2 regions of the Streptomyces sp. 1331.2 genome follow, and region 1 is predicted to be linked to the other one. Evidence: riboswitches for the same ligand, from Rfam matches in the RefSeq annotation. Region 1 holds a riboswitch; the other holds the start of a gene.
What was found. Region 1 has a riboswitch for S-adenosylmethionine ahead of CRP52_RS23735 (aminotransferase class V-fold PLP-dependent enzyme). Riboswitches for the same ligand answer to the same signal wherever they lie in the genome.

Region 1 (15,458 bases):
CAAGGGCCAGAACGGTGCGGTGCCCTCCGGCCTCATCACCATGGGAAGTGAAGAGAAGTGACCATCCTCAACGAGCCCGCCGCGGCCGGCGGGGGCGCCGAGGCCGTCACGGTCGGGGCGCAGCGGACCCGGAAGCCGGGTTCGACCATCATCAAGTGGCTGACCACCACTGACCACAAGACGATCGGCACCCTGTACCTGGGCACGTCGTTCGCCTTCTTCCTGATCGGTGGCATCCTCGCCCTGGTCATGCGTGCCGAGCTGGCTCGTCCCGGGACCCAGATCCTGTCGAACGAGCAGTTCAACCAGGCGTTCACGATGCACGGCACGATCATGCTGCTGATGTTCGCGACGCCGCTGTTCGCGGGCTTCGCGAACTGGATCATGCCGCTGCAGATCGGCGCCCCGGACGTGGCGTTCCCGCGTCTGAACATGTTCGCGTACTGGCTGTACCTCTTCGGTTCGACCATCGCGGTCTGCGGCTTCCTGACCCCGAACGGCGCCGCCAACTTCGGTTGGTTCGCCTACTCCCCGCTGTCGGACGCGGTGCACTCGCCCGGCGTCGGCGGCGACATGTGGATCATGGGTCTGGCCTTCTCCGGCTTCGGCACGATCCTCGGTGCGGTCAACTTCATCACCACGATCATCTGCATGCGCGCCCCGGGCATGACGATGTTCCGGATGTCGATCTTCGTCTGGAACGTCCTGCTGACCTCGGTGCTGGTCCTGCTGGCCTTCCCGGTCCTGGCCGCCGCGCTGTTCGCCCTGGAGGCCGACCGCAAGTTCGGTGCCCACGTTTTCGACCCGGCCAACGGCGGGGCGATGCTCTGGCAGCACCTGTTCTGGTTCTTCGGCCACCCCGAGGTGTACATCATCGCGCTGCCGTTCTTCGGCATCGTGTCGGAGATCATCCCGGTCTTCAGCCGCAAGCCGATGTTCGGCTACTCCGGTCTGATCGCGGCCACCATCGCGATCGCCGGTCTGTCCGTGACGGTGTGGGCGCACCACATGTACGTCACCGGACAGGTCCTGCTGCCGTTCTTCTCGTTCATGACCTTCCTGATCGCGGTCCCGACCGGTGTGAAGTTCTTCAACTGGGTCGGCACCATGTGGAAGGGCTCGCTGAGCTTCGAGACCCCGATGCTCTGGACGGTCGGCTTCCTGGTCACCTTCCTCTTCGGTGGTCTGACCGGTGTCCTGCTCGCCTCGCCGCCGATCGACTTCCACGTCTCGGACTCGTACTTCGTCGTCGCCCACTTCCACTACGTGGTCTTCGGCACCGTCGTCTTCGCGATGTTCGCCGGCTTCCACTTCTGGTGGCCGAAGATGACCGGCAAGATGCTGGACGAGCGCCTCGGCAAGATCACCTTCTGGACGCTGTTCTTCGGCTTCCACACCACCTTCCTGGTGCAGCACTGGCTCGGCGCGGAGGGCATGCCCCGCCGCTACGCCGACTACCTGGCCTCGGACGGCTTCACCACCCTGAACACCGTCTCGACCATCGGCTCCTTCGTGCTCGGCCTGTCGATCCTGCCGTTCCTCTACAACGTCTGGAAGACCGCCAAGTACGGCGAGAAGGTCACCGTGGACGACCCGTGGGGCTTCGGCCGCTCCCTGGAGTGGGCGACCTCCTGCCCGCCGCCGCGGCACAACTTCCTCACCCTGCCCCGGATCCGCTCCGAATCCCCGGCCTTCGACCTCCACCACCCGGAGATCGCCGCGCTGGACTACCTGGAGAACCACGGTGAGCCGGCCAAGCACCTCGCCGGCGTGACCCCGGCGAAGTACGACGCCCCGAAGCTGGGCAAGGGCAACAAGGAGGGCGACGCCTGATGAAGGAACAGGGAAAGATCTTCCTTGGCCTGTCGGTCTTCGTGCTGGCGATGGCCATCACCTACGGCCTGTGGACCAACAACTCGGGGCCGGGCCTGGAGGCCGCCGGTACCACCGCGCTGTTCCTGGCCTTCGCGCTGTGCGCCTTCATCGGGTACTACCTCGCCTTCACCGCCCGCCGGGTGGACAGCGGCGCGGGTGACAACCCCGAGGCCGAGGTCGCGGACGACGCCGGCGAGCTGGGCTTCTTCGCCCCGCACAGCTGGCAGCCGCTCTCGCTGGCGCTCGGTGGCGCGCTGGCCTTCCTGGGCGTGATCTTCGGCTGGTGGCTGATGTTCTGGGCCGCCCCGATCATCATGATCGGCATCTTCGGATGGGTCTTCGAGTTCTACCGGGGCGAGAACCAGAACCAGTAGGGTTCCCGCTCGCCGACACCAGGGCCGGTCCTCCCGCACGGGGGGACCGGCCCTGGTGCATCTCCTGGGTGACGGCCTCACTCAGCCGGGTGAACGGCGCGTCCCCTGGATGTCGCTCCGCCAGAAGGCGTTCCTACGATCAGATCAATCGTGCGAACCCTCGGAGGCGGTCATGGCCGACAGGCGCGGAATCGCAGGCATCGGCAGCATCTCGCTGGCCCTCGTAGTACTGGCCCCGCTGGCCGCCTGCTCGTCCGGTGACGACGAGTCCGCCGGGCCGCACCGGATCGATGCGGCCCCGCTGGTCCACCTCTCGGCGGACGGCAAGGTCGATCCCTCCCAGCCGGTCACCGTCACCGCGGTGGCGGGCAGCCGGCTCACCGACGTCACCGTGGTCGGCCCGGACGGCCGGGTGGTCGCCGGAACGCTCGCCGACGACCAGCGCAGCTGGCAGACCACCGGCCGGCTGAAGGCCGCCACCGCCTACTCCGTGCGGATCTCCGCCGACGACGGCAAGGGCGGCCGGGGCGACACCACCGCGAGTTTCAGCACCCTCGCCGCCCAGCGCCTGCTCACCGCGAAGCTCGGCCCGGACTCCTCCGGCAGCGGCGTCTACGGGGTGGGCCAGCCGCTCACCGTGCAGCTCTCCGAGGCGGTGAAGGACCCGCAGGCCCGTCAGGAGGTCGAGCGCGACCTGACCGTCAGCTCCCAGCCCGCCGTCACGGGCGCCTGGTACTGGGTGGACGACAAGAACCTGCACTTCCGCCCGGAGGACTACTGGCCGGCCGGGACGACCGTCTCGCTGTCCTTCGACGGCACCGGCAGCCGGATCGCGGACGGCCTCTACGGGGGCGACCGCAGCGCGCTCAAGCTGCGGATCGGCGCACGGGTGGAGTCGGTGATCGATGCGGCCGCCCACGAACTCACCCTGAAGCGTGACGGCGAGGTCGTGCGGACCATCCCGGTCACCACCGGCAAGCCGGGCTTCGACACCCGCAACGGCACCAAGGTGGTGCTCGGCCAGGAGCGCTCGGTCCGGATGAACGGCGAGACGATCGGCATAGCCACCGGCAGCTCGGAGGCCTACGACCTGAACGTCGAGTGGGCCACCCGGGTGACCTGGAGCGGCGAGTACGTCCACGCGGCGCCCTGGTCGGTCAGCTCGCAGGGCGTGGAGAACGTCAGCCACGGCTGTACCGGCATGAGCACCGACAACGCCAAGTGGTTCTACGACAACACCCGGGTGGGGGACCTGGTCACGGTGGTGAACAGCCGCGGCCCCCAGATGGAGGCGTTCGGCAACGGCTTCGGCGACTGGAACGTCGGCTGGACCGACTGGGTCAAGCACAGCGCCGTCGGACAACCCCTCAGCACCACCGCGCCGCCCGCCCAGGCCCCGGCCTCGGGCATGATCCGCCCTGAGGTCTAGGGAGGGTCTGCGGGGGCCCGCCGGACAGGTCCTAGGGCCAATGCCAGTGACTTAGGTTGTGTCCGCTCTGGTGATCGTGATGGTTGCGGGGGTTGGTGGTGGCCAGTCGTGCTGTTGGGCGCGTTTGAGGGGCCAGTTGGACATCTTGCGTTTGATGACGCGGGGGCAGGTCCGTTGACGGCGCGGGGGTAGGAGGCGTTCGGTGATCTCAGCCAGGGTGCGGTTCAGCGCCCTGGTGAGTCTGCCGGGGGGAAAGCGCCGCCTGGGCGGGGACCTGGCGGCGCACGACCCGCAGACTGCGGGTGAAGGACAAGCGGTCGGGGTCCACGCCCTCATGCAGGGCGGCTTGGTGCATGAGTTGTCGGATGGCGTGGTGGACGAGCAGGAGGCCGTAGACCTCCTGCTCGACGCCCCACGGGTACTTCGAGCGCAGGACGAGTTTGGGTCCGCGCTGGTGGGTCTTGATCTCGTCCAGGGTGGTCTCGATCTCCCAGCGCTGGACGTAGAGCGCGGCCAACTCGGCGGCCGGTGCCTCCTCGGGGTCGAGGAGAGTGGTGATCAGGCGGTAGACGGTGCCATCACCGGTGGAGGCGAGGGTGTATTCGACGACCCGGACGGTCACCGGGTTGCGGCGACTCCTTCTGTCCGGTTCGGCGTGCACCGTGCTGAGGTACGAGCCGTCGCTGAGCACGCGCACGACGGGCAGGTTCGCGCTCTTGCGCACGCGCCACAGCAGGTCCGCGCCGGTGGCCCGTGCGTGCTGCCACAGCTCGAAGCCGTAGAAGCCCCGGTCGGCCAGCAGCAGCATCCCCTCGCGAAGCCGGTCGAACAGCTGCCGGGACAGGGACTGCTCGCTCGCCGACAGCGGACCGGTGACGGCGGCGAACACCGCGTGGGTGCCGCACTCGGCCAGCCCCACCACCCTGGCCTGCGGGAACGCGCTCGCTCCGCGTCCCGACACATGGCGGCCGAAGAAGGCGTCGTTGGCCTCGGTGTCCGCCAGGTCCAGCGTGGTGCCGTCCACCGCGACCAGGCGCCAGCGCCGGTACCAGGCCCCCGCTGTCCCGGGCACCGCCATCGGCCGACACACCCGCGCGAACAGCAACCGCAACGGCTCTGGACCCAGCCGCCGACGGGCCCGGCCGATCGCGGCGGTCGTGGGCACCCGCCACGACCGCCGCCCGTCCCCGAGCCCCTCGCCCAGCACCCGGGCGACCTCTTCATAGCCCTGCCCGAAGAACAGGCACATCGCCAGCACGAAGTACACGACCACCCGCGCCGGCAACAACCGGCTGCGTTTCTCGCCCCGCCCGGTCTCCGCGATCACCTCATCCACCAGACCCGGCGGAAACGCCCGGGTCAACACCCCGATCGCGATCCGGTCCGACAACCGCTCACCCGCAGGCGACTTGACCTGTCCCACCCTCGCCACACCACAACCAACGAGACAGGGACACCAAAGTCACTGGCATTGGTCCTAGGCCTCGGGGTAGGCCAGCCGCAGGGCGGTGACCACCGCGGCCAGGGCGTCCGCGTGGGAGAGCCCGAGGCGGTCCGCGCGCTCGGCGTACTCGGTGGCGGCCGCGGCGGCCAGCCGGTGCGCGGTGTCCCCGGCGGCGGCGATCAGCGTGCCGCGCCGGCCGTGGGTCTCCACCACCCCGTCGGCCTCCAGCTCCCGGTACGCCCGGGCGACGGTCCCGGCGGCCAGCCCCAGCTCCTCGGCCAGGGCCCGTACGGTCGGCAGTCGCAGCCCGGCCGGCAGCTCGCCGGAGCGGGCCTGATCGGCGATCCGGGCGCGGATCTGCTCGTACGGGGGAGTGGCGGAGTCGGGGTCGACGGAGAGCTGCACGGGGGGCTCCTGGGGACATGGGCGGCTGCGGGGCCGGTGGATGCGAAAAGGCCCGAGGGCCGCCGACCAGACGAACTCTGGTCGGCGGCCCTCGGGGTGACGCGGGGTGCGTACGGGATCAGTGGTGGCCGTGGCCGCTGGTGATCTCGTGGTGCTCCTCGGAGGTCGGCTTGGGGATCTGGCCGCCCTCGCCGTAGAAGCCGCGGGACAGCTTGGCCCGGGTGCGGGTGAGGACGCCGGCCTTGCGGGCCACGCCGTTCTCGTCCGTCTGGGCCGGCAGCTCGACCGGCTGGTTCTGCTCGTGCGCGGTGAGCTTGAACAGGTCCTTCTGCGGCAGCTGGGCGTGCACCTCGATGAACTCGCCGTGCGGCAGGCGCTTGATGACGCCCGTCTCGCGGCCGTGCAGCACCTTCTCCTTGTCACGGCGCTGGAGGCCGAGGCACCAGCGCTTGGTGACGATGAAGGTGATGACCGGCACCACGAAGAAGCCGACGCGCACGAAGTAGGTGATCGAGTTCAGCGACAGGTGGAAGTGCGTGGCGAACAGGTCGTTGCCACCACCGATCAGCAGCACCAGGTACAGGCTGATCCAGGCGGCGCCCAGGCCGGTGCGGACCGGGGCGTTGCGCGGGCGGTCCAGGATGTGGTGCTCGCGCTTGTCGCCGGTGATCCAGCCCTCGATGAACGGGTAGACCGCGATGGCGACCAGGACCAGCGGGAAGATCATCAGCGGGATGAAGACACCCAGGTTCAGGGTGTGGCCCCACAGGCTGATCTCCCAGCCCGGCATGACGCGGATCAGACCCTCGGAGAAGCCCATGTACCAGTCCGGCTGGGCGTCCGTGGAGACCTGGTCCGGGCGGTACGGGCCGTAGGCCCAGATCGGGTTGATCGAGGCGATCGCCGAGATGGCGGCGATGATGCCGAAGACCAGGAAGAAGAAGCCACCGGCCTTGGCCATGTAGACCGGCATCAGCGGCATGCCGACGACGTTCTTCTCGGTCTTGCCCGGGCCCGCCCACTGGGTGTGCTTGTGGTAGAAGACCAGGATCAGGTGCGCGACCAGCAGGCCGAGCATGATGCCGGGGATCAGCAGCACGTGGATGGTGAAGAACCGCGGGATGATGTCGTGCCCGGGGAACTCGCCGCCGTACAGGAACATCTGGATGTACGTGCCGATCAGCGGGACGGCGAGGATCGCGCCTTCCATGAAGCGGATACCGGTGCCGGAGAGCAGGTCGTCGGGCAGCGAGTAGCCGAAGAAGCCGTCGAACATGCCCAGGACCAGCAGCAGGAAGCCGAAGACCCAGTTGATCTCGCGCGGCTTGCGGAACGCGCCGGTGAAGAACACGCGCATCATGTGCACGAGCATCGCGGCGACGAAGACCAGCGCGGCCCAGTGGTGGATCTGACGGATCAGCAGGCCGCCGCGGACCTCGAAGCTGATGTCGAGCGTCGACGCGTAGGCCTCGGACATGCCGATGCCCTTGAGTGGGACGTACGACCCGTTGTAGATCACCTCGCCCATGGAGGGCTTGAAGAACAGCGTCAGGTAGACGCCGGTCAGGATGATGATGACGAACGAGTAGAGGCAGATCTCGCCCAGCATGAAGGACCAGTGGTCCGGGAAGATCTTCCGCAGGTTGGCCTTGGCCAGGGAGTAGATCCCCAGCCGGCCGTCCGTCCAGTCAGCCGCGGCCTCCCACTTGTTGGCGGGCTTGGCGCGCGTGCTGGAGGGCTTGGCGGCACCGGTCGTGGTGCTGCTCGCGCTACTCATCGAGCACGCTCCCAGAAGCTCGGGCCGACAGGCTCCTTGAAGTCGCCGGTGGCGACCAGGTTGCCCTTCTCGTCAGTGGTGATCTTCAGCTGCGGCAGCGGGTGGCCGGCCGGGCCGAAGATGACGCGCGCGCCGTCCGCCAGGTCGAAGGTCGACTGGTGGCAGGGGCAGAGCGCGTGGTGGGTCTGCTGCTCGTACAGGCTGATCGGGCAGCCGACGTGGGTGCAGATCTTGGAGTAGGCGAGGATGCCCTCGAAGCCCAGCTCCTTGGACTTGTCGTCCTTGATGTCCTCGGGCGCGATGCGGACGAGCATCAGGGCGTCCTTGGCGATCCGCTGCTGGAAGTCCTCGCTGTGCGTGGACAGGCCCTCCGGCATGGCGAAGGTCAGCGAGCCGACGACGATGTCCTCGGGCTTCATCGGCTGCATGGTGCTCATGTTGATGAGGGACAGCGGCTTGGTCGCCGTCGCCTCCTTCCAGCCGGTCTCCTGGAGCTTCTTCTCCGGGAGCGGGCCGAGGTCGCGGAGCAGGACCACGCCGGAGAGCGGGACCAGCGCCATCGAGCCGATGAGCGTGTTGCGGATCATCTTGCGGCGGCCGAAACCGGACTCGGCGGCACCGGTCTTGAACTGCTCGATGACGTCCGCGCGGACCTCGTCGTCAGCCTCGATCGGGTGACGCTCGGCCGGCAGCTCGACGTCCGACATCAGGGTGCGGGCCCAGTGGACCGCGCCCGCGCCGATCATGAAGAGGGCGACGCCCAGGGTCAGGCCGAGCGCGAAGTTCAGCGCGCTGACGTGGCCCAGCGGGAAGATGTAGACGATCTTGTCCGGGTCGATGGCCACGTACGAGGCGATGAAGCCGATGGTGGCGAGCATCGAGATCACGAACATCAGCGACACCTGGCGCTCGGCCCGCTGGGCGGCCCGCTCGTCGATGTCGGTGCGCCGGGGCTCGTGGGCCGGCAGACCCGGGTCGGCGAACGGGTCGCCGTGGTGGGCCACCTCGCCGGCGGAGCCGTGGGACTCCGGGAGCTTCTCTTCTGACATGTCGTGGCTCATGACTTCTTGGCCTTGGTGGTGTGGGCGGCGACCCAGATCGCGACCGCGATGAGCGTGCCGAGGCCGAAGATCCAGCCGAACAGACCCTCGGTCACCGGACCGAGGCTGCCGAGCGTGAGACCACCGGGGTTGGGCTCATCGGAGGTGGTGTGGCGGACGAAGGCCACGATCTGCTTCTTCTGCTCCTCGGGCATGGTGGTGTCCGGGAACGACGGCATGTTCTGCGGGCCGGTCTGCATGGCCTCGTAGATGTGCTTGGCGTCCACGCCCTCCAGCGACGGGGCGTACTTGCCCTTGGTCAGGGCACCACCCTGGCCGGCGAAGTTGTGGCACTGGGCGCAGTTGGTGCGGAACAGCTCGCCACCCTTGGAGATGTCGTCGGGGTTGGTCGAGGTGTACTGCTCCTCCTTCGGGGTCACCGGGCCGGGACCGAGGGAGGCGACGAAGGCGGCGAGCTGGTCGATCTCGGCCTGCGTGTAGATGTTCTTCTTGCGCGGCACCTGGGCGCCGGGCTGCTGGGCCGGCATGCGGCCGGTGCCGACCTGGAAGTCGACGGAGGCGGAGCCGACGCCGACCAGGCTGGGACCGTCGCTGCCGCCCTGGCCGTTCAGGCCGTGGCAGGAGGAGCAGCCCACGGCGAAGAGCTTCTTGCCCTCATCGATCGCGAGCGACTGCGCGGCGACGTCGGCCTGCGCCTTGTCGGCGGGCGCGAACGCGGCGTACAGCCCCCCGGTTGCCGCCAGGGCGAGAAGTAGGACGACCAGCGCCGCCAATGGGTGGCGCCGTCGTGCGGAGAGCTTTTTCACGGAATAACCCCGGTGTCAGGATCTGGTCGACTGGTGGGTGCACCCGGCGGCCGGTCTGGCCGGCACGAGGCTGCCTGTCTAGGGCTGCGCGCGCGGTCGGTCGGTGGGAGCGTCGGCACCGGCAGAAGCGGCCCGTCGCCGGTGAGGGCGGGGGCCGCAGCCGGTGGCCAGCGACCTGATCAGCTGGTTACTTGATCAGGTAGATGGTCGCGAACAGGCCGATCCACACGACGTCGACGAAGTGCCAGTAGTACGACACGACGATCGCGGCGGTGGCCTGCTCGTGCGTGAAGCGCTTGGCTGCGTACGTCCGTCCCAGGACCAGCAGGAAGGCGATCAGACCACCCGTCACGTGCAGGCCGTGGAAGCCGGTGGTGAGGTAGAACACCGTGCCGTACGGGTCGGAGGACAGCGACAGGCCGTCCTCCTTGACCAGCGCGGTGTACTCGTACACCTGGCCGCCGATGAAGATCGCGCCCATTGCGAACGTGAGGATGAACCACGCCCGAAGCTTCTTCACGTCACCGCGCTCGGCAGCGAACACACCGAGCTGGCAGGTCAGCGAGGAGAGCACCAGGATCGTGGTGTTGACCGAGGAGAAGGGCACGTTGAGCGCGTGGGCCTTCTCGGTCCAGAACTCGGCTCCCTTGACGGAGCGGAGCGTGAAGTACATCGCGAAGAGGGCCGCGAAGAACATCAACTCGGAACTGAGCCAGACGATCGTTCCGACGCTGACCATGTTCGGCCGGTTGACCGATCCGTGCGCGTGCCCGGTTTCTACTGCTGTTGCTGTCGCCACGACGGACATTATGTCGGTCCCTTATTCCGTCTTCACGCCGGGGGGTGTCCCTCGGAGTGTCCGGTGCGTGCGGTATGCCCGCTTGGGGGGCGGCGGGGTGTCCGTACGGCGGCTGAGCAGCCGCGTGTCCCTTTTCTGACGGTTCCTCGGAGTGCTCGCGACCCCGTTGCCCGGCGCGTCGTTGCCCGGTCGGAGTAGCCGCGGGAGGTAGGGGGGAGCGGGCCGCGTCGGCCGTACGGGTGGACCGGGCCGGGTCGGGTGACGCGCCGTCCTCCAGGCGGGTGAGCCCGGGGCGCGGCGGCTTGAGAAGGAACGTGTCCGAGGGGGGCTCGGCGGGCGGTGATCGGGAGTAGCATCCGGATCAGGCGAACGTGGTCCGGATCACACTTGAGGGAGCAGGGTCCATGGCGTACACCACCGATGAGACGCTCACCGTCCTCGTCTACAGCGACGACCGCAACACCCGCGAGCAGGTGCTGACGGCGCTCGGCCGCCGGCCGGCCGAGGATCTTCCGGAGCTGTCCTACCTGGAGTGCGCGACCACCCCCGCGGTGCTCAAGGCGCTGGAGAAGGGCGGCGTGGACCTCTGCGTGCTGGACGGCGAGGCGGTGCCGGCCGGCGGGCTGGGGCTCGGGCGCCAGCTCAAGGACGAGATCTACGGCTGCCCGCCGGTGCTGGTGCTGATCGGCCGGCCGCAGGACTCCTGGCTCGCCGCCTGGAGCCGGGCCGACGCTGCGATCTCCCACCCGGTGGAGCCGGTGGCGCTGGCCGACGCGGTCGCCACCCTGCTGCGGGCACGGCTGGCGAAGCGGGCTCCGGTGGCCCGCTGAGCAGTGGTGTTTCACTACTAGAGAAGGGGACCCGGCGGTTCCCGGTCGCTCGATAGGCTGGCTCCATCCGTACGGACGTCCCCCGCCGAGCGGGGAACCGACAACAGTGGAGTCAGCCATGGTGAACGTGAACCCTGCGAACGGCGGTAGCGACCCCGTGCAGGTGGTCCGCACCTGGCCGGACCTCCTGGCGGCGCTGTTGAAGGGGGAGGACCTCGACCGCGCCTCCACCGCCTGGGCGATGGACCGGATCATGAGCGGCGAGGCCTCGCCCGTCCAGGTGGCCGGCTTCATGATCGCGCTGCGGGCCAAGGGCGAGACGGTCGACGAGGTCACCGGTCTGGTGGACGCGATGTACGAGCACGCCGAGCCGCTGGACATCCCCGGCCCGGCGGTGGACATCGTCGGCACCGGCGGCGACCGGGCGAAGACCGTCAACATCTCCACCATGTCGGCGATCGTCGCGGCGGCGGCCGGCGTCAAGGTGGTCAAGCACGGCAACCGGGCCGCCTCCTCCTCCAGCGGGTCCTCGGACGTGCTGGAGAAGCTGGGCGTGGCACTGGACCTCTCCGCCCGGCGGGTCGCCGAGGTGGCCGAGGAGGTCGGGCTCACCTTCTGCTTCGCGGCGAAGTTCCACCCCTCCATGCGGCACGCCGCCACCGCCCGGCGCGACCTCGGGGTGCCGACCGCCTTCAACATCCTCGGTCCGCTCACCAACCCGGCCAAGGTCACCGCCCACGCCATCGGCTGCTTCGACACCCGGCTGGCCGGGCTGATCGCCGGGGTGCTCGCCCGACGCGGCTCGACGGCGCTGGTGTTCCGCGGTGACGACGGGCTGGACGAGCTGACCATCACCACCACCTCGCGGGTCTGGGTGGTGCGTGACGGGGCGGTCACCGAGACCACCTTCGACCCGCGGGACGTCGGCATCGAGCTGGTCGGCATCGAGACGCTGCGCGGCGGGGACCCGGCGTACAACGCCGAGGTCGCGCGCCGGCTGCTGGCGGGGGAGCGCGGGCCGGTGCGGGACGCCGTCCTGCTGAACACCGCGGCGGCCCTGGTCGCGCGCGACCTCGGCGACGCACCGCTGACGCAACAGCTCGCGGCGGGCATGGCGCGGGCCGCGGAGGCCATCGACTCCGGTGCCGCGCAGGACCAGCTGCGGCGCTGGTCGGAAGCCACCAGCCGGAACTGAAGCGGCAGTCGGGAGCCCGTACCGGTACGCCGGTGCGGGCTCCTCGGCGTGCCCGGGCGTACCGGAGGCGAGCGGGCCGGAGGCGCTGTCCGGATGGTGGATGCCCGTTTGACCACCCGCTGGACGCGACCTAGAGTTTCCGGCAGGTCATGAGTGACAGCGTCAAGCCCCAGCTTGCTGTCCGGCAACCCTCCGTCCGTGGCGGGGTGCCCTGGGTGAGGACCGGGTCGCCACGGCAAACCGTCCGTGCGGCAAGCGCGGACGCCCGACGATGAGCACTCCCGGGGGTCCCTTACCCCCGAAGGAGTGCATCCTCATGTCGGTCTCCACTGAAATCTGCGCCCCGCTCCCCGTCCTCGGTGCGGACGTCCAGGTCCCGCTCGTCAGCGGTGAGAAGGTCGGCTACGCGGCGCTCGACTATGCGGCGAGCTCGCCGGCGCTGCAGCGGGTCTGGGACGACGTCGCCGCCTACGCGCCGTACTACGGCAGCGTGCACCGCGGGGCCGGGTACCTCTCGCAGCTGTCCACCGACCTGTTCGAGCAGAGCCGCCGCACCGTCGCCGAGTTCCTCGACCTGCGCGAGGGCGACCAGGTGGTCTTCACCCGGGCCACCACCGACTCGCTCAACCTGCTGGCCGGCGCCGTCCCGGCCGGCACCCGGGTGTTCGCCTTCGAGACCGAGCACCACGCCTCGCTGCTGCCCTGGGCGCACGCCGGACTGGACGTCAGCTACCTGCGCGCGCCGCGCTCGCGGGCCGAGGCGGTCGCCGCCCTGGACACCGCGCTGGCCGCGGCGCCCGAGGGCCCCAAGCTGCTCTGCGTCACCGGCGCCTCCAACGTGACCGGCGAGCTGTGGCCGGTCGCCGAGCTGACCGCGACCGCGCACCGGCACGGCGCCCGGGTGGTGCTGGACGCCGCCCAGCTGGCCCCGCACCACCGGGTCTCGGTGCGCGACCTGGACGTCGACTGGATCGCCTTCTCCGGCCACAAGATCTACGCGCCGTTCGGCGCCGGGGTGCTGGCCGGCCGGGCGGACTGGCTGGACGCGGCCGAGCCGTACCTTGCCGGCGGCGGGGCGACCCGTACGGTGGCCCGGGAGACCGACGGCTCGGTGGCCGTGCAGTGGCACACCGGCCCGGCCCGGCACGAGGCCGGCTCGCCGAACGTCATCGGCGCCTACGCGATCGCCTCGGCCTGCCGGGCCCTGAGCGAGGCCGGCTTCGACGCGCTGGAGGCCCGGGAGCGGCAGCTGGTCGCCCGGCTGACGGTGGGCCTGGCGGAGATCCCGCAGGTCAGGGTGCTGAACCTGTTCGGTACCGATTCGCCGCGGGTGGGCGTGCTGTCCTTCGTGGTGCAGGGCTGGAACAGCTCGCACTTCTCGGCCGCGCTGTCCGCCGAGTACGGCATCGGGGTGCGCGACGGGCTCTTCTGCGCCCATCCGCTGGTGCGGACCCTGCTCGGGGACGAGGACGTGGCGGTCTCGGAGTGCGGCGCGCCGGAGCCCTCGCTGCCGGGCGAGCGCAGCCTGAACGCGATCCGGGTGAGCTTCGGCGCCGGCACCCCGGACGAGCACATCGACCGCTTCCTGACCGCCGTCCGGGAGCTGGTCACGGACGGCGCGGCCTGGAACTACCGCAACGAGGGCGGGCGTTGCGTGGCGGACACCCGGCGCTAGAGCCTGAGCCTCGGACCGGGCGCTACTCGTCCAGGCCGAGGGCGAAGGCGGCCTCCAGGTCGTGCTGGGAGTAGGTGCGGAAGGCGATCTGGGTCTCGGTGTGGGCCACGCCCGGGACCTTGTTGAGCCGGCCCGGGATGACGTCGGCCAGGTCGTCGTGGCGGCGCACCCGGACCATCGCCACCAGGTCGTACCCGCCGGTCACCGAGTACACCTCGCTGACGCCCTCGATCGCGGCGATGGCCTCGGCGATCTCCGGGATGCGGTCGACACTGGTCTTGATCAGGACGATGGCGGTGATCACTGTTTCGGGCTCCTTTGTGGGGTGCCGCCAGCGTATCGGGCGTCAGCCGGGGCGTCTTGAGGGGTGGCGGACCACGGTGCAGGCGTAGAGGAAGCCGGCCGAGAAGCCGATCACGTGCACCAGGTAGGCCACCCCCGGGCCCGCCGAGTGCACCGACCACCACTGGAGGGCGAACCAGAGTCCGAGCACCAGCCAGGCCGGGAAGCGCAGCGGCAGGAAGAACAGCAGCGGGACCAGCGTGGTCACCCGGGAGCGCGGGTGGAAGCGCAGGTAGGCGCCGAGGACGGCGGAGATCGCGCCGGAGGCTCCGATGAGGACCCGGGTGGAGTCCGGCGAGTGCGCCTCGGCGAGCGCGAAACCGTACGTGGCCAGGCTGCCGGCGGCCAGGTAGAAGAGGGCGTACCGGGCCCGGCCGAGCCGCTGCTCGACGGTCGGGCCGAAGACGTAGAGGAAGAGCAGGTTGCCCAGCAGGTGCAGCCAGCCGGCGTGCAGGAAGAGGCCGGAGAGGACGGACAGCGCCGGGTGCTTGCCCGGGGTCGGGGCGGCCCGGCAGCCGGGGACCGGGTCGGGGGCCTCGGCCAGCTGTTCGGCGGTCAGCGGCCGTCCGGCCAGGAGTTCGGCCGGGACGGCGCCCCAGCGCTGTTCGTACCGCTGCTCCGCGCAGACCCGGGCCTGGCCGGTGCCGTACAGCGGGTTGAGTCCGGCGGCCGGGCCGAGCAGGAAGACCAGGGTGTTGACCGCGATCAGGGCGTAGGTGACCGCCGGGGCCGGGGGCTGCGGCCCGCCGCCCCGTGCGGCGGTGTGGTCGGGGGCCGTGAGCGCCATGCGGCCAAGCATCCCTCCGGGCGCCGCAGGTGACACGGCGGTTTACGGCAGGTGGACTAGCTGCCTTATTCGGCTGACCGATGGTCGTGACGGTTGCCCCAGGCAATAGGCTTGGGGCGGGCAATCCCGCCTCCCGCCGCCGATGCCGGGGCTCCGGGGGGAGCGCCTGGCCCACGCAGGGAAAACCCGAGAGGATCCCCGATGACCGTCCCCGCCCTGACCGCCGAGACGCGCTGGCGCTGCACGCTGTGCGGCAACCTCACCCGTTTCGACGTGACCCGCACCGCGCGGGTGACCGAGTTCCTGCACTTCGACCTGGCCGGCGAGTCCAAGGTCGAGGAGACCGAGGTGCTGAGCGAGACCGTCGAGTCGGTGCGCTGCCGCTGGTGCAACGCCGTGGACCAGGTCGAGCTGGTGGCCCGTCCGGGCGCCGAGGACGCGCAGACCCCGGCCGAGCAGGGCTGATCCCGCCGGTCCGGCGGGCGGTGCGCGGCGCGCCCGTCCGCCGCACGGGACAATACAGAACAGACAAGAAGCACGGAGCGTGACGACAGGGGGGTCGCGGCCGTACCCGCCGGACAACAGGATCGGAGCCGAGGACGTGGTGGACGCAGCGAAGGAGCCCGGCGAAGCGCAGGGACTTCGGCCCGCTGCGCAGG
Region 2 (15,458 bases), 2.3 Mb from region 1:
GGAAGGAGATCGAGGCGCAGGGCTACATCGCGCCCGCCGACTGCTGCGAGGTGCGGGTCACCCTGACCGACTCCGAGCGGCTCGCCTACGCGACCGCCGAGCCGGAGGAGCGCTACCGCTACTGCGCCACCACGGCGACCAAGCGGCGGGTGGTGGAGGCGCTGGTCAGGAAGCACGAGAAGGACCAGACGCTGATCATCGGCCAGTACATCGACCAGCTGGACGAGCTCGGGGAGGTCCTGGACGCCCCGGTGATCAAGGGCGAGACCAGCAACGCCCAGCGCGAGAAGCTCTTCGACGCGTTCCGCAACAAGGAGATCAGCGTCCTGGTGGTCTCCAAGGTCGCGAACTTCTCGATCGACCTGCCCGAGGCCACGGTGGCCATCCAGGTCTCCGGGACCTTCGGCTCCCGCCAGGAGGAGGCCCAGCGCCTCGGCCGCGTGCTGCGCCCCAAGGCGGACGGCCATGCGGCCCACTTCTACTCGGTGGTCGCCCGGGACACCGTGGACCAGGACTTCGCCGCCCACCGGCAGCGCTTCCTGGCCGAGCAGGGCTACGCGTACCGCATCATCGACGCCGACGACGTGCTCTAGCGGAGGTCAGTACCGGACACCGTCGCGCCCGAGGAAGATCACGCGCGCGGCGGTGTCCAGCACGATGCCGACGTTGCGCACCACGGTGCTCAGCGGGTTGCGGTGGCGGCCCTGGACGGCGGTCGCGCCGGCCGGGCCCGAACGGGGGGTGGGGGTTTCGGTGCTCATGTCTTCAACGGTAGGCACCCGGACGGCCGTGGGCATCACTCCGAAGGCCGCATCCAGCGAGGCACCCGTCCTCCTCCAGGTGTACGCACGCCCCTGAGACCTGCGGGGCTGGAACCCGGAGACGGACGGGTCTAAGATCGTCCGTCTGCCCCCTCCCGAACCGTGGTACCTGCTGAAGTCCCGCAGGCAGCCGGGGGAGGCGCCGACCGCACGGCAACCGGTCGGCTGTACCCCACCGTGAGCTCCATCGATCCGCTGCGCCCGCCACCGGGGCAGCCGGGAAGGTTCGCTGTGCCCGCCACCCCCACCACCGACCCCCTCCAGCGCGAACGCGAGCACCTGGCCGCGTCCCGGGCCGCGCTGCGAGCGATGCGCGAGGACGTCGAGTCGCTCGACCTGCGCGACGTGACCGGCACCTGGGTGTCCGCCGTCGTCCTGCAGAACCAGATCGAGGCCAGGATCGCCGCCCTGGCCGACCTCTCCCACACCCCGCTCTTCTTCGGCCGCCTCGACTACCTGCACGCGGTCAGCGAGGCGGGCCCCTCCAGCCCGAAGGCGGGCAAGGAGGGCCTGTCCGAGGGCGGAGGGGGAGAGAACTTCTACATCGGCCGCCGCCACGTCCACGACGCCGCCGGCGACCCGATGGTGATCGACTGGCGCGCGCCGGTCTCCCAGCCGTTCTACCGGGCCAGCCGCACCGAGCCGATGGACGTCGAGCGCCGCCGCCGCTTCGGCTACACCGGCGGCGAACTCACCGCCTACGAGGACGAGCACCTCACCGACCCGGCCGAGACGGACACCGCCTCCGCCCTGCTCGCCGCCGAGATCGAGAAGCCCCGCGTCGGCCCGATGCGCGACATCGTGGCCACCATCCAGCCCGAGCAGGACGAGATCGTCCGCTCCGACGTGACGGGCACCATCTGCGTCCAGGGGGCCCCGGGCACCGGGAAGACGGCCGTCGGCCTGCACCGCGTCGCGTACCTGCTGTACGCGCACCGCGACCGGCTGGCCCGCACCGGCACCCTGGTGATCGGGCCGAACAACGCCTTCCTCTCGTACATCGAGCAGGTGCTCCCGGCCCTCGGCGAGCTGGACGTCGCCCAGGCCACCGTGCAGCAGCTGGTCGGGCACGTCGAGGTCCGGGGCGAGGACGACCCGGAGGCGGCCCGGCTGAAGGGCGACGCCCGGATGGCCGAGGTGCTGCGCCGGGCCGTGCAGGCCGGCATCACGCTGCCCACCGAGCCCTGCGTGGTGATCCGCGGCTCCCGCCGCTGGCGCGTCCCGGTGTACGAACTGGTGGAGATCATCGAGGAGTTGAGGGGCCGCGAGATCCGCTACGGCGCCGCCAGGGACGCCCTGCCGCAGCGCATCGCGCACGCCGTGCTGCTGAAGATGGAGCAGGGCGGCGAGGCCCCGGACGACCGGGTGCAGGACGCAGTGGCCCGCAACAGCGCGGTCAAGGCGGTGGTCAAGGAGTGCTGGCCGGCCGTGGACCCGGCGAAGCTGGTCCTGCGGCTGCTCTCCGACCCCGGGTTCCTGGCCGAGTGCGCCGAGGGCGTGCTGACGCCCGAGGAGCAGGCAGCGGTGCTCTGGCCCAAGCCCGGCCGCTCGGTGAAGACCGCCCGCTGGACGCCGGCCGACGCCGTCCTGGTGGACGAGGCGACGGACCTGGTGCAGCGCACGCCCTCGCTCGGGCACGTGGTGCTGGACGAGGCGCAGGACCTCTCCCCGATGCAGTACCGGGCGGTCGGCCGCCGCTGCACCACCGGCTCGGCGACGGTCCTCGGCGACCTCGCCCAGGGCACCACCCCGTGGGCGACGGCGAGTTGGCCGGACGCGCTGCACCACCTGGGCAAGCCGGACGCGCACATCGAGGAGCTGACCAAGGGCTTCCGGGTGCCGGAGGAGGTCATCGCGTACGCCTCCCGGCTGCTCCCGGCGATCGCCCCCGGCCTGGCCCCGGCCGGCTCGGTCCGCGAGGCGCCCGGCTCGCTGACGATCCGCCACATCGCCGACGGCGGCCTGCCGGAGGCCGTGGTCGCCGCCTGCCGGGAGGCACTGGCGCGCGAGGGCTCGACCGGCCTGATCGCCGCCGACGCCCGGATCCCGCAGCTCGCCGAGGCGCTGGCCGCGGCCGGCCTGCCGCACCTCACCCCCGGCACCGAGACCACCGCCGAGGCCCGGCTCACCCTCGTCCCGGCCTCGCTGGCCAAGGGCCTGGAGTACGACTACGTGGTGCTGGACGAACCGGCCGCGGTGATCGCCGGCGAGCCGGACGAACGGACCGGCCTGCGGCGGCTGTACGTCGCACTGACCCGCGCCGTCTCCGGCCTGACCGTGCTGCACGAGGCTCCGCTGCCCGAGCAGCTGCGCTGACACGCTTCGAGGGGCCGGCCCGTGACGGCCGGCCCCTCGTGCAAACCCGCTCAGGCGTCGATCAGCGCCCGCCACTCGGCGACCTTGGCCGCGTCCACCGGCGTCTGCCAGCCGCCGGCCCGCACCGCACCGCCGACGTGGAAGGCGTCGAAGCCGTCCGCCCGCAGCTCCTTCAGGTGCTCGGCCCGCAGGCCGCCGCCGATCAGGATCCGCTGCCGGTAGCCGGGCTCCCCGGCGCGGGCGAGCTCGGCCGACAGCACCTCGCGGCCGGCGTCCACCCCGGCGGCCGCGCCGGAGGTGAGGAAGGTGTCCAGCCCGGGCAGGGCACCGACGGCGGCCCGCAGGGCGGCCCGGTCGGCGCTGTGGTCGATCGCCCGGTGGAAGGTCCAGCGGCAGCCGGCCACCGCCTCGGCGACGACCGTGGTGGCGGCCAGGTCGACGGCGCCGCCGGCGTCGAGGAAGCCGAGGACGAACTCCTCGGCGCCCTCGGCGCGCAGGGCGGCGGCCCGGGCGCACAGCTCGTCCAGGTCGCCGGGGGCGAAGCCGTCCCGGATCCGGAGCATGACGCGCAGCGGGATGCCGACGGCGGCCCGGATCCGGGCGAAGTCCTCGACGGACGGGGTGAGCCCGTCGGCGGCCATGTCGGTGACCAGTTCGAGCCGGTCGGCGCCGCCCGACTCGGCGGCCTGGGCGTCCTGGGGCGTCAGCGCGATGACTTCGAAAATTGGTCTAGACATATTCGACAGCCTGCCACATCCCGCCGAACCCGGCGAGACCACACCACCGTTCCGGCCACCCCGCCGTTCCGCGCCACCAGCCAGCCGTTCGGGGCCACCAGCCAGCCGTTCCGGGCACCCCGCGTCACACCGGACTGCGTCCCACCCCGGCGCGCGCCGCCCCGCCACGCCCGGCCCCACCCCGGCCGACCCGGTGCACCGCCACGGCCGTCACCGCCAGCAGCACCAGCACCGGCACCACCGTGGGCAGCAGGTGCGAGACCCCCCGGGACTCCCGCCAGATGTTGAACAGGCTGGCCGGCCCGGTCAGCGCCAGCACCACGATCCCCAGGGCGGCGGGCGCCACCCGGCTGCGCAGCGCGGTGAAGGCCAGCAGCGCCGGCACCACCAGCATCGCCACGAACCACCCCTGGTCCACCGGGAACGTCGTGTCGTCCCAGCGCTGCCCCGCCGCCAGCAGCCCGCCCGTCACCGCCGAGGCCAGGACCAGCCCCCGGGTCCGCCAGGTAGCCCGGGGCAGCAGGTCGGTCGGGGCGCCGGCCAGCACCAGCGCGCAGAGCGCCAGCGGCAGGGTCGCCATCCCGACGTACCCGGACCACCACACGGAGAAGTACGAGCGGTGGGCCTCCTGCCCCAGTTCGAGCAGGCCCATCGCGCCCAGGGCCAGCGACAGGCCCCGTCCCGCCGTCCACCGGCCGAGCAGCGCCGCCACCAGGAGCAGCATCGCCGTGACCGGCTCGGCCAGGATCCCGACGTAGGTGCGCAGCGAGTCGTCCCAGGTGAGCTTCCAGGCCACCCGGTCCGCGTCGGCGACCCAGGGCGCCAGCACGGCACCGATCACGGCGCCGACGGCCATCGGGGCGGCCATCGCCAGCACCCGGCCGGGCATCGAGGCGCCGGTCAGCCCGAGCCGCACCCGCAGCCCGTACAGCGCCAGGTCGAGGATCTCCCGGGCGACGGCGCAGCGGCCGGCCTGCGCCGTCGTCTCGGCGAAGACCTCCGCCAGCTCCTCGCCGCGCTCGCGGCGGTAGTGCGCCGGGTAGAGCTGGAGCGCGGCCCGCAGCGCGGGCGACAGCCAGGGCGCTCCGATCGTCGGCGTGGTCATGTGAGGCCTCCCCCCCGTCGCGGGCCGCTTGTTCGGCCCCGCCTTCCCCGTCAGCATCGACCGGACTTTCGAGAGCCGGCGCTCCGCCTCGGTGGCGACGGCCAGCAGCCGCTCGGCCTCGGCGGCCAGCGCGCCCCGGCCGGCGTCGGTCAGCGCGTAGGTGCGCCGGGCGCGGCCGTCGACCACCTCCTCGGCGGCGACCTCGATCAGGCCCTGGCCGAGCAGCCGGTCGAGGGCGCCGTAGAGCGTGCCGGTGCGCATCCTGACCCGGCCGTCGGAGATCGCGGCGACCTCCTGGATGAGGGCGTAGCCGTGTCTCGGCGCGTCGGCCAGTGCGGTGAGCAGGAGCAGCGTGGGCTCCTGCATCGAGCGTTCCGTCATACGCCTACATATATCGTCAACCTACCTATAAGGTCCAGCGCCCGGCCGAGCCGCCACAATGGCCCGCATGCCCGAGACGACGCCCGAGACCATGCCCGACACACCGCCCACCACGACCGACGACCTGCTCGCCGCCTGGACCGCCCTGCTGCACCGCTGCGGCGCCACCACCGACCCCGGGCCGTACGGCCGCGAGCTGCTGCGCCGCTGGTCCGAGCCGCAGCGCCGCTACCACACCCCCGAGCACCTGCGCGCGGTCCTGCGCCACGTCGACGACCTCGCCGGGCACGCCGCCGACCCGGACACCGTCCGCCTCGCCGCCTGGTTCCACGACGCCGTCTACCGCCCCGACCGCAGCGAGAACGAAGAACGCAGCGCCGCCCTGGCCGTCCGCGCCCTGACCGCCGCCGGCCTGCCCGCCGCCCGCACCGCCGAGGTCGAGCGGCTGGTGCTGCTCACCGTCGCCCACGACCCGGCGCCGGGCGACCGCGACGGCGAGGTGCTCTGCGACGCGGACCTCGCCGTCCTCGGCGGCACCCCCGGGGCGTACGCGGCGTACGCGGCCGCCGTCCGGGAGGAGTACGGCTTCGTCCCGGAGCCGGACTTCCGCGCGGGCCGGGCCGCCGTGCTGCGCCGGCTCCTGGCGCTCCCGGCGCTCTACCGCACCCCCGCCGCCCGCGAGCGCTTCACCGCCGCCGCCCGCACCAACCTGACGACCGAACTCGAAAGTCTCTAGCGCAGCTCGCCGACCGGCGCCACCACCGCGCCCTGCTTGCCGCACACCCAGTGCGGCTCCGGCCCCAGCTCCGGCTCCACGCCCAGCGCGTGCGGATCCCCGTCGGCCGCGCAGACGGTACACAGCGGCCAGCGCCCGTACGCCTCCAGCAGCGCGTCCTGGACGTCCTGCGCGACCAGTCCGAGCACGTACTCGGTGCCGTCCGGCCACTGCTCCAGCCACCACCGGCGGTGGGTGACGGCCTGCTCCACCAGCGAGACGACGGCGGCGTCGGCCACGTCCCGTGCGGTGAGGTCGGCCAGGATCAGGGCGCGCGCGTTGTGCAGGGCGGTCTCGATGTCGTCGGAAGCCATCCCCCCATTGTCCGGCACAACGCCGCGTGGGCGGCCCCCCGAAGGGAACCGCCCACACGGACGAGGATCAGCCGATCCGACCGGTAGACCGATCAGGATCAGAAGTCCATGTCACCGCCCGGCATGCCGCCGCCGGCGGCCGCGGCGGCCTTCTCCGGCTTGTCGGCGATGACGGCCTCGGTGGTGAGGAACAGCGCCGCGATGGAGGCGGCGTTCTGCAGCGCGGAGCGGGTGACCTTGGCCGGGTCGATGATGCCCTCGGCGACCAGGTCGACGTACTCGTTGGTGGCGGCGTTCAGGCCGTGACCGGCGGGGAGGTTGCGCACCTTCTCCACCACGACGCCACCCTCCAGGCCGGCGTTGGTCGCGATCTGCTTGATCGGGGCCTCCAGCGCGACCTTGACGATGTTGGCACCGGTGGCCTCGTCGCCCTCCAGCTCCAGCTTGTCGAAGGCGACACCGGCCTGCAGCAGCGCGACGCCACCACCGGCGACGATGCCCTCCTCGACGGCGGCCTTGGCGTTGCGGACGGCGTCCTCGATGCGGTGCTTGCGCTCCTTGAGCTCCACCTCGGTGGCCGCGCCGGCCTTGATGACGGCCACGCCGCCGGCCAGCTTGGCGAGGCGCTCCTGGAGCTTCTCGCGGTCGTAGTCCGAGTCGCTGTTCTCGATCTCGGCGCGGATCTGGTTCACGCGGCCCGCGACCTGCTCGCTGTCGCCGCCACCGTCGACGATGGTGGTCTCGTCCTTGGTGATGACCACCTTGCGGGCGGTGCCCAGCAGGTCGATGCCGGCGTTCTCCAGCTTGAGGCCGACCTCCTCGGAGATCACGGTGCCACCGGTGAGGATGGCGATGTCGCCGAGCATGGCCTTGCGGCGGTCGCCGAAGCCCGGGGCCTTGACGGCGACGGACTTGAAGGTGCCGCGGATCTTGTTCACGACCAGGGTCGACAGGGCCTCGCCCTCGACGTCCTCGGCGATGATGACGAGCGGCTTGCCGCTCTGCATGACCTTCTCCAGCAGCGGGAGCAGGTCCTTGACCGAGCCGATCTTGGAGTTGGCGATGAGGATGTACGGGTCCTCGAAGGTCGCCTCCATCCGCTCCAGGTCGGTGGCGAAGTAGGCCGAGATGTAGCCCTTGTCGAAGCGCATGCCCTCGGTGAGCTCCAGCTCCAGACCGAAGGTGTTGCTCTCCTCGACGGTGATGACGCCTTCCTTGCCGACCTTGTCCATGGCCTCGGCGATCAGCTCGCCGATCTGGGTGTCGGCGGCCGAGATGGAGGCGGTGGAGGCGATCTGCTCCTTGGTCTCCACGTCCTTGGCCTGGGCCAGCAGCTGGTCGGAGACGGCGGCGACGGCCTTCTCGATGCCGCGCTTCAGGGCCATCGGGTTGGCGCCGGCGGCGACGTTGCGCAGACCCTCGCGAACCAGGGCCTGGGCCAGCACGGTGGCGGTGGTGGTGCCGTCACCCGCGACGTCGTCGGTCTTCTTGGCGACCTCCTTGACGAGCTCCGCGCCGATCTTCTCGTAGGGGTCTTCGAGCTCGATCTCCTTGGCGATGGAGACACCGTCGTTGGTGATCGTGGGGGCGCCCCACTTCTTCTCCAGCACGACGTTGCGGCCCTTGGGGCCGAGCGTGACCTTCACTGCGTCGGCGAGCTGGTTCATGCCACGCTCAAGGCCGCGGCGAGCTTCCTCATCAAAGGCGATGATCTTGGCCATCAGAAGTGGTCCTCCGGGACACGGTCGACTGCTCGGACCAAGGGGTGCCCGCGACGGACGGCCCTGGTGTGCGGGGGTCTTTTCCCCTACCGCTCCCGGGGGCCTCACCGACCCGGTCCGCTGTCACTCTCACGCTGTGAGTGCTAACGCCAATGATTAGCACTCACGGTGGTCGAGTGCAAGCCCAATCACCGATCCGCGAGCCGCCGCGGAGCCCGCACCCGGCCCACCAGGCGGCCCGCCGACCACCCCGCCACACGGCCCCCGCCGGGGAACGCCGACGGGCCCGCACGACGCGTGTCGTACGGGCCCGCCGAGAAGCGAGAGGTCACCAGCCGTAGGGCCGCGCCGAGCTCCTGGGGTCGGAAGGCGTCAGCCCGCGGCGCGGACCATGTCCGCCTGCGGGCCCTTCTGTCCCTGGGAGATCTCGAACTCGACCCGCTGGCCCTCCTCGAGGGTGCGGTAGCCGTCCATCTGGATCGCGCTGTAGTGGACGAAGACGTCCGCACCACCGTCGACCGCGATGAAGCCGTAGCCCTTCTCCGCGTTGAACCACTTGACGGTGCCCTGAGCCATTCCGAACTCCCCTAGTGCTGTGCTGGCCCTTCACGCGCCCGCAGGTCACGGGCCCGGGTTGGTTGTGTAGGCCGGCCCGGGGAACCCCCCTGAGCGCAGCCGTGCACGCCGCAATCCCCCGCACGGGATGCCGAACGGCTTCCGGTGGGCGGCTGATTGCGTCGACCGCCGCTGAATGTATCCGGACCGAAGCCCTCTGCAACAGGGTCAGCCGCCGGGAATTCCGCTGCACTGTCAAGGGACAGGACAGGGTGAACCGGGAAAATCTCCGCATTTCACGCCGGACATAGCGGACGAATTACTCAAATGCCCGCGCGAATTCTGACATCGGCCTGACATGTTTCCCGCGCCGGTCTCACCGGCCGGACGCCCTCCGGTGGAACACCGCGGAAGGCCGAAAGGGAGGCCCTGTTCCCAGCCGAGCCACACTCTACTCCGACTCGACCGGGAAATATTCCCGCCGAAATTCACGCGGCCGCCCGCCCGTACGGAGAGCGGAATTCCGTACGGGCGGGCGGCCGGAAACGGGGCCGCGGCGGGTCAGCAGCCGCCGGCCACCGCCGGGATGATCGAGACGCCGGCGCCGTCCTTGATCTCGGTCGCCAGGCCCTCGGCGAAGCGCACGTCGTCGTCGTTCACGTAGACGTTCACGAAGCGGCGCAGCTTGCCGGTGTCGTCCAGGATGCGGGCGGAGATGCCCGCGTGGTTCTTCTCCAGGTCGGCGATGACCTCGGCCAGGGTGGCGCCCTCGGCGGTGACCTCGGCGGCGCCGTCGGTGTAGGTGCGCAGGATGGTGGGGATGCGGACGGTGGCGCTCATGGCTCTCCTTGCGGGGTGGGGCCTTGCGGGGGGGGCGGGGCCTTGCGGGGTGGAGGTGGTCAGGCGGACGCGAGGCCGGCGGCGCGGAAGGACTCCAGCGTCGGGCGGATGACGGCGGTCATGCCCGCGTCGGAGACGGCGTCCAGGGTCTTCAGGCCGTCGCCGGTGTTGATCGCGACGGTCTCCTTGGCCGGGTCCAGCTGCCCGGTCTCGACCAGCTTCTTCAGCACGCCGACGGTCACCCCGCCCGCGGTCTCGGCGAAGATGCCCTCGGTCCGCGCCAGCAGCCGGATCGCCGCCACGACCTCGGCGTCCGTCACATCCTCCACCGCACCACCGGTCCGCCGCGCGATGTCCAGCACGTACGGCCCGTCGGCCGGGTTGCCGATCGCCAGCGACTTGGCGATGGTGTTCGGCTTGACCGGCCTGATCACGTCCCGCCCGGCCTTGAAGGCGGCCGACACCGGCGAGCACCCCTCGGCCTGGGCGCCGAAGATCCGGTACGGCCGGTCCTCGACCAGGCCGAGCTTGATCAGCTCCTGCAGCCCCTTGTCGATCTTCGTCAGCTGCGAGCCCGAGGCGATCGGGATCACGATCTGCTCCGGCAGCCGCCAGCCGAGCTGCTCGCAGATCTCGTACGCCAGCGTCTTGGAGCCCTCGCCGTAGTAGGGGCGCAGGTTGACGTTGACGAAGCCCCAGCCCTCACCGGCCGCGTCGCCGATCAGCTCCGAGCAGAAGCGGTTCACGTCGTCGTAGTTGCCCTCGATGCCGACCAGCTCGCCGCCGTACACCCCGGCCATGACGACCTTGCCCTGCTCCAGGTCGTGCGGGATGAACACGCAGGAGCGGAACCCGGCGCGAGCGGCCGCCGCACCCACCGCACCGGCCAGGTTGCCGGTCGAGGAGCAGGACAGCGTGGTGTACCCGAACGCCCGGGCCGCCTCGATCGCGCAGGCCACCACCCGGTCCTTGAAGGAGTGCGTCGGGTTCCCGGAGTCGTCCTTGATGTGCAGCTGGGCGGTGAAGCCGAGCTCCCGGCCCAGGTTGTCCGCCTTCACCAGCGGGGTCCACCCCGGGTTCAGGTTGGGCTTGGACGCCACGTCGGCCGGCACCGGCAGCAGCGGGGCGTAACGCCAGACGGACGCCGGACCGGCCTCGATCCGCTTGCGCAGCTCCTCGGCGTCCTCGCCGCCGAACTCGTAGGCGATCTCCAGCGGGCCGAAGCACTCCAGGCACGCGAAGCTGGGGCCGAGGGGGAAACGCGTTCCGCACTCCCGACAGGACAGCGCGGTGGCCGGGCCCAGGTCGACGGAAACAGGTGCGGCAAGGTCGATAGCCATGATGGCGGAGGCCTCTCTCCTCATCTTCCCCGCGGCGCGGTCGCGCCACAGGCCGGAATTGGCACCTGTCCCGCCGGGGCCTGTCGACGACAGCCGAGCGAGAAGGTTGCCGGGACGTCAACGGGCCGTTCCCTCAGTCCCTCTGGATGAGCTTGTGAAATTGTGTTGCTGCTCAACGGCGACCCCGGCGTGCGAAGGTCCGACCGCTGTACGAAGACTGTATCCGAAGGCGTCAACCCTGAACGGGACCGTCCGCCACGCGAGATGGCCCGTCCCACCCGACCCCGCCGAGGAGACTTCCGTGCCCGCCGAACCGACTCCCGAGCTCCTCCCGCAGGCGGCGTCCTGGCTGCGCCGCCGCTCCTGGAGCGCGGCCGACCGGCCGGTCGACGCCCTCCTCGCGGCCAAGGAACGCACCGGCCGCACCGTCAGCGTGGTGCTCCCCGCCCTGGACGAGGAGGCCACCGTCGGCGACATCGTCCGCACCGTCCGCCGGGAGCTGATGGAACGCCTCCCGTTGGTCGACGAGCTCGTCGTGGTCGACTCCGGCTCCACCGACGCCACCGCCGCCGTCGCCGCCGAGGCCGGCGCCCGGGTGGAACACCGGGACGCCATCCTGCCCCGGCTGCCCGCCGCCCCCGGCAAGGGCGAGGTGCTCTGGCGCTCGCTGCTGGTCACCCACGGCGACATCGTCTGCTTCGTCGACGCCGACCTGCGCGAGTTCGACCCGGCCTTCGTCTCCGGCATCGTCGGCCCGCTGCTGACCGACGAGTCCATCCAGCTGGTCAAGGCCATGTACGACCGCCCGCTGGAGACCGAGAGCGGCGCCGTCGTCCCGGCCGGCGGCGGCCGCGTCACCGAACTCGTCGCCCGTCCCCTGCTCAACCTCCACTGGCCGGAACTCGCCGGTTTCGTCCAGCCCCTCGGCGGCGAGTACGCGGCCCGCCGCTCACTGCTCGAACGACTGCCCTTCCCCACCGGCTACGGCGTCGAACTCGGCCTGCTGGTCGATGCGTTGGAACTGGCCGGGCTGGACGCCCTGGCCCAGGTGGACGTCGGGGTCCGGCACCACCGCCACCAGGACGGTCAGGCCCTCGGCCGGATGGCCGCCACCATCTACCGCACCGCCCTCGAACGCCTGGCCCGCACCCACCGCCTGAAAGCCTCCGCCGACCTGGTCCACCCCTACCTCACCCAGTTCGCCCGCGACCCGGACACCCGCGCCTTCACCGCCCACACCCACCCGGTGACGGCCCTGGAACGCCCCCCGATGCACACCCTCCCCGAGTACGCGACCCGGCACTGAAGGGTTTGCCGTCCCGACCCCCCGGCAACATCCCCATCATGGGCGATCTCACGACCGAACGTTCGAGTGCGACCGGCACCGCCCCCATCCTGGTGGCCTCCAACCGGGGACCGGTGTCGTTCAGCACCGCCGCCGAGGGCACGCTGACCCTCCGGCGCGGCGGCGGAGGCCTGGTCTCCGGCCTCTCCGCGATCGACGACCCGAACGCCGTCTGGGTCTGCGCGGGCCTGAACGACGCGGACCGCAGAGCCGCCCGAGAGGCCCCCGACGGCCGCCTCGACCTGGCCGGCCACGACGTCGGCGGACAGGCCGTCCGGATGCTGGACATCGACCCCGAGACCTTCGCCCGCGCCTACAACGGCGTCGCCAACTCCACCCTCTGGTTCGTCCACCACCTGCTCTACGCGACCCCCACCGCACCGTCCTTCGACGCCGGCTTCCGCACCGAATGGGCCGCCTACCAGGCCTACAACGCCGCCTTCGCGAACGCCCTGGCCGCCGAAGCCGCCCCGAACGCCGCCGTCCTGGTCCAGGACTACCACCTCTCCCTCGCCCCTGCCCTGCTCCGCGAAGCCCGCCCCGACCTGCGGATCGGCCACTTCTCCCACACCCCCTGGGCCCCGCCCGAGTACTACCGGCTGCTGCCCGACGACGTCGCCGCATCCGTGCTCACCGGCATCCTCGGCGCCGACCGGGCCGGCTTCCTCACCGAGCGCTGGGCGCGCGCCTTCGCCGCCTGCTGCGCGGACCTCCTCGGCGCCGCCGTCGACCACGACGCACTCACCGTCACCCACGAAGGCCGCACCACCCACCTCGGCGTGCACGCCCTCGGCGCCGACGCCGACTTCCTGCGCGAGCGCTCCCACCGCCCCGACGTGGACGAACGCCTCGCCGCCCTCCGGGCAGCCGTCGGCGACCGCCGCACCATCGTCCGGGTCGACCGCACCGAGCTGAGCAAGAACATCGTCCGCGGCCTCCAGGCCTACCGGCACCTGCTCCGCACCCGCCCCGAGTGGCACGACCGGGTGGTCCACATCGCCTTCGCCTACCCGTCCCGCACCGACCTGGCCGAGTACCGCGACTACACGGCCGCGGTCGAACACCTCGCCGCCGACATCAACGCCGAGTTCGCCACCCCCACCTGGCAGCCGCTGATCCTGCACGTCAACGACGACTTCCCGCGCTCCCTCGCCGCCTACCGCCTCGCCGACGTGGCCCTGGTCAACCCCATCCGGGACGGCATGAACCTGGTGGCCAAGGAAGTCCCCGTGGTCTCCGACCGCGGCTGCGCCCTGGTCCTCTCCCGGGAGGCCGGCGCCCACGCCGAGCTCGCCGGCGACGCCCTGACGGTCAACCCGTACGACGTCATCGCCACCGCCGACGCCCTCCACACCGCCCTCACCATGCCCGAGGCCGAGCGCACCGACCGCACCAAGCGCCTCGCCGCGGCGGCCACCGCCCTCCCCCCGCAGCAGTGGTTCCTCGACCAGCTCAACGCGCTGGCCCAGCTCAACGTGGAGTGAGTGCCTCCCCCAGCGCCCCCAACAGCTCCACCACCCCGGCCGGCCCCGCGACCACCAGGTCCGCGCGGTCGGCCAACTCCTTCACCGGCGCGTCCCCCACCGCCCCGCTGCACACCAACAACCCCGCCACGCCCTCGCCCCGCAGCTCCTCCACCGCCGCGAACGCCGCCACGTCCCCCAGGTCGTCCCCCGCATAGAGCACCGACCGCGCCCCCCGCTCCCGCAGGAACCCGGTCAGCGCCGCCCCCTTGTCCACCCCCGGCGGCCGCAACTCCAGCACCAACCGCCCGGGCTCCACCACCAGCTCGTACCCGGCCGCCAACTCCGCCACCGGCGCCCGCAACAGCTCCAGGGCCTCCTCCGGCGCCGCCGTCCGCCGCGTGTGCACCGCCACCGAGCGCCCCTTGTCCTCCACCCACACCCCCTCCGGCGCCCCCACCCGCGCCAACACCTCCGGCAGCGCCTCCCGCACCCCCGCCACCCCCGGGTGCACCTCCGGCGCCGTCACCTCCCCGTCCTCCCACCGCTCGGCCCCGTAGTGCCCCAGCACCACGACCCCCGGCACCCCCGCCAGCCCCCCGTACTCCACCGCCACCGCCGCAGGCCGCCCGGTCACCACGACCACAGCCCCCACCACCGGCGCCAGCACCCGCAACGCCCCCACCACCCCCGGATGCGCCCTGGCCCGAGCCGGATCCGCCACGATCGGCGCCAACGTCCCGTCGAAGTCCAAGGCGATCACCGCCCCCCGGGGCGCCCCCAGAATCGCCCGCACCCCCTCCCGCCCGGCAACGGTCGTCGGCACCCACATCTCTTCGAATCCCATACCCGACCCCATACCCCCGGCCCCACCCGGGAACGCCCGGCTCAGCGAGCCTCCCGCCGAGCCTCCCGCACCCGCCGCAACCGGTTCACCAGCACCGGCGCGTGTGCCAACGCCTCCTCCCGGTCCAACAAGGCGTTCAGCAGCTGGTAGTACCGCGTCGAGGAGAGCCCCAGCTCCTCCCGGATCGCCCGCTCCTTGGCCCCCGCCGTACGCCACTGCCGCCCCTCCAACGCCAGCACCGCCCGGTCCCGCTCACTCAGCTCGCCCACCGAAGACACCCTCCGCCCGCCACTACGGAGTGTCATTCTCCCGCGCAACCCCGACACACACTGCTCGTCCCACCCCCGCCGCGCCCCCGCTAACGTCACCCCCATGACCGCGCGCACGCCCGAGCCCAGCTTCGCCCTGCACATCCCCGACGCCGAGCTCGAACCCGACCCGCTCGACCCGTCCCAGATCCGCTCCGGCACCCCCGAGGTCACCGGCAAGGTCCTCTCCGAGAGCCCAGACGGCCGCCACCTGCGCGGCATCTGGCAGATCACCCCGGGCGTGGTCACCGACGTGGAGGCCGACGAGATGTTCGTGGTCCTCAGCGGCCGGGCCACCATCGAGATCGAGGACGGCCCGACCCTGGAGGTCGGCCCCGGCGACTGCGCAGTCCTGCGCGAGGGCGACCGCACCACCTGGACGGTCCACGAAACCCTCCGCAAGGCCTACGCGATCACCCTCCCCTGAGCCCGCGAAGAACCCGCGCGGCGCAGCCCTACTTACGGACCTGCGCCGCGTCCTTCACCGCACCGTCCTGCAACCCCCCGAGCACCTGCTTGGGATCCCCCGTCACCGCCTGCCCGATCCCCGCCTTGATCCGGCTGCTGACCTGCCCCCACGCCGGGTCCCC

Region 2: linked by a shared signal. The riboswitch ahead of thrC (threonine synthase) and the one ahead of CRP52_RS23735 (aminotransferase class V-fold PLP-dependent enzyme) in region 1 are both predicted to bind S-adenosylmethionine.

Annotation. Positions count from the first base shown of each region.
Region 1 is NZ_OBMJ01000001.1:5,506,497-5,521,954, forward strand. It holds gene ctaC (aa3-type cytochrome oxidase subunit II) at 1-61, shown strand, start outside; gene ctaD (aa3-type cytochrome oxidase subunit I) at 58-1,833, shown strand; gene CRP52_RS23685 (cytochrome c oxidase subunit 4) at 1,833-2,249, shown strand; gene CRP52_RS23690 (L,D-transpeptidase) at 2,422-3,678, shown strand; gene CRP52_RS23695 (IS4 family transposase) at 3,887-5,110, opposite strand; gene CRP52_RS23700 (GntR family transcriptional regulator) at 5,156-5,527, opposite strand; gene qcrB (cytochrome bc1 complex cytochrome b subunit) at 5,646-7,304, opposite strand; gene qcrA (cytochrome bc1 complex Rieske iron-sulfur subunit) at 7,301-8,353, opposite strand; gene qcrC (cytochrome bc1 complex diheme cytochrome c subunit) at 8,362-9,171, opposite strand; gene ctaE (aa3-type cytochrome oxidase subunit III) at 9,359-9,979, opposite strand; gene CRP52_RS23725 (hypothetical protein) at 10,375-10,800, shown strand; gene trpD (anthranilate phosphoribosyltransferase) at 10,919-11,995, shown strand; SAM riboswitch class IV at 12,141-12,259, shown strand; gene CRP52_RS23735 (aminotransferase class V-fold PLP-dependent enzyme) at 12,312-13,670, shown strand; gene CRP52_RS23740 (Lrp/AsnC ligand binding domain-containing protein) at 13,693-13,974, opposite strand; gene CRP52_RS23745 (rhomboid family intramembrane serine protease) at 14,017-14,799, opposite strand; gene CRP52_RS23750 (hypothetical protein) at 15,001-15,264, shown strand.
Region 2 is NZ_OBMJ01000001.1:3,246,783-3,262,240, forward strand. It holds gene CRP52_RS13685 (DNA repair helicase XPB) at 1-593, shown strand, start outside; gene CRP52_RS38185 (hypothetical protein) at 600-761, opposite strand; gene CRP52_RS13690 (HelD family protein) at 1,053-3,137, shown strand; gene CRP52_RS13695 (copper homeostasis protein CutC) at 3,188-3,874, opposite strand; partial or broken gene CRP52_RS13700 (PadR family transcriptional regulator) at 5,052-5,360, opposite strand; gene CRP52_RS13705 (HD domain-containing protein) at 5,428-6,096, shown strand; gene CRP52_RS13710 (hypothetical protein) at 6,093-6,449, opposite strand; gene groL (chaperonin GroEL) at 6,548-8,170, opposite strand; gene CRP52_RS13720 (cold-shock protein) at 8,543-8,746, opposite strand; gene CRP52_RS13725 (MoaD/ThiS family protein) at 9,287-9,565, opposite strand; gene thrC (threonine synthase) at 9,625-10,905, opposite strand; SAM riboswitch class I at 10,923-11,058, opposite strand; gene CRP52_RS13735 (glucosyl-3-phosphoglycerate synthase) at 11,207-12,211, shown strand; gene CRP52_RS13740 (alpha,alpha-trehalose-phosphate synthase (UDP-forming)) at 12,250-13,734, shown strand; gene otsB (trehalose-phosphatase) at 13,721-14,545, opposite strand; gene CRP52_RS13750 (DUF3263 domain-containing protein) at 14,602-14,865, opposite strand; gene CRP52_RS13755 (cupin domain-containing protein) at 14,933-15,295, shown strand; gene CRP52_RS13760 (extracellular solute-binding protein) at 15,324-15,458, opposite strand, start outside.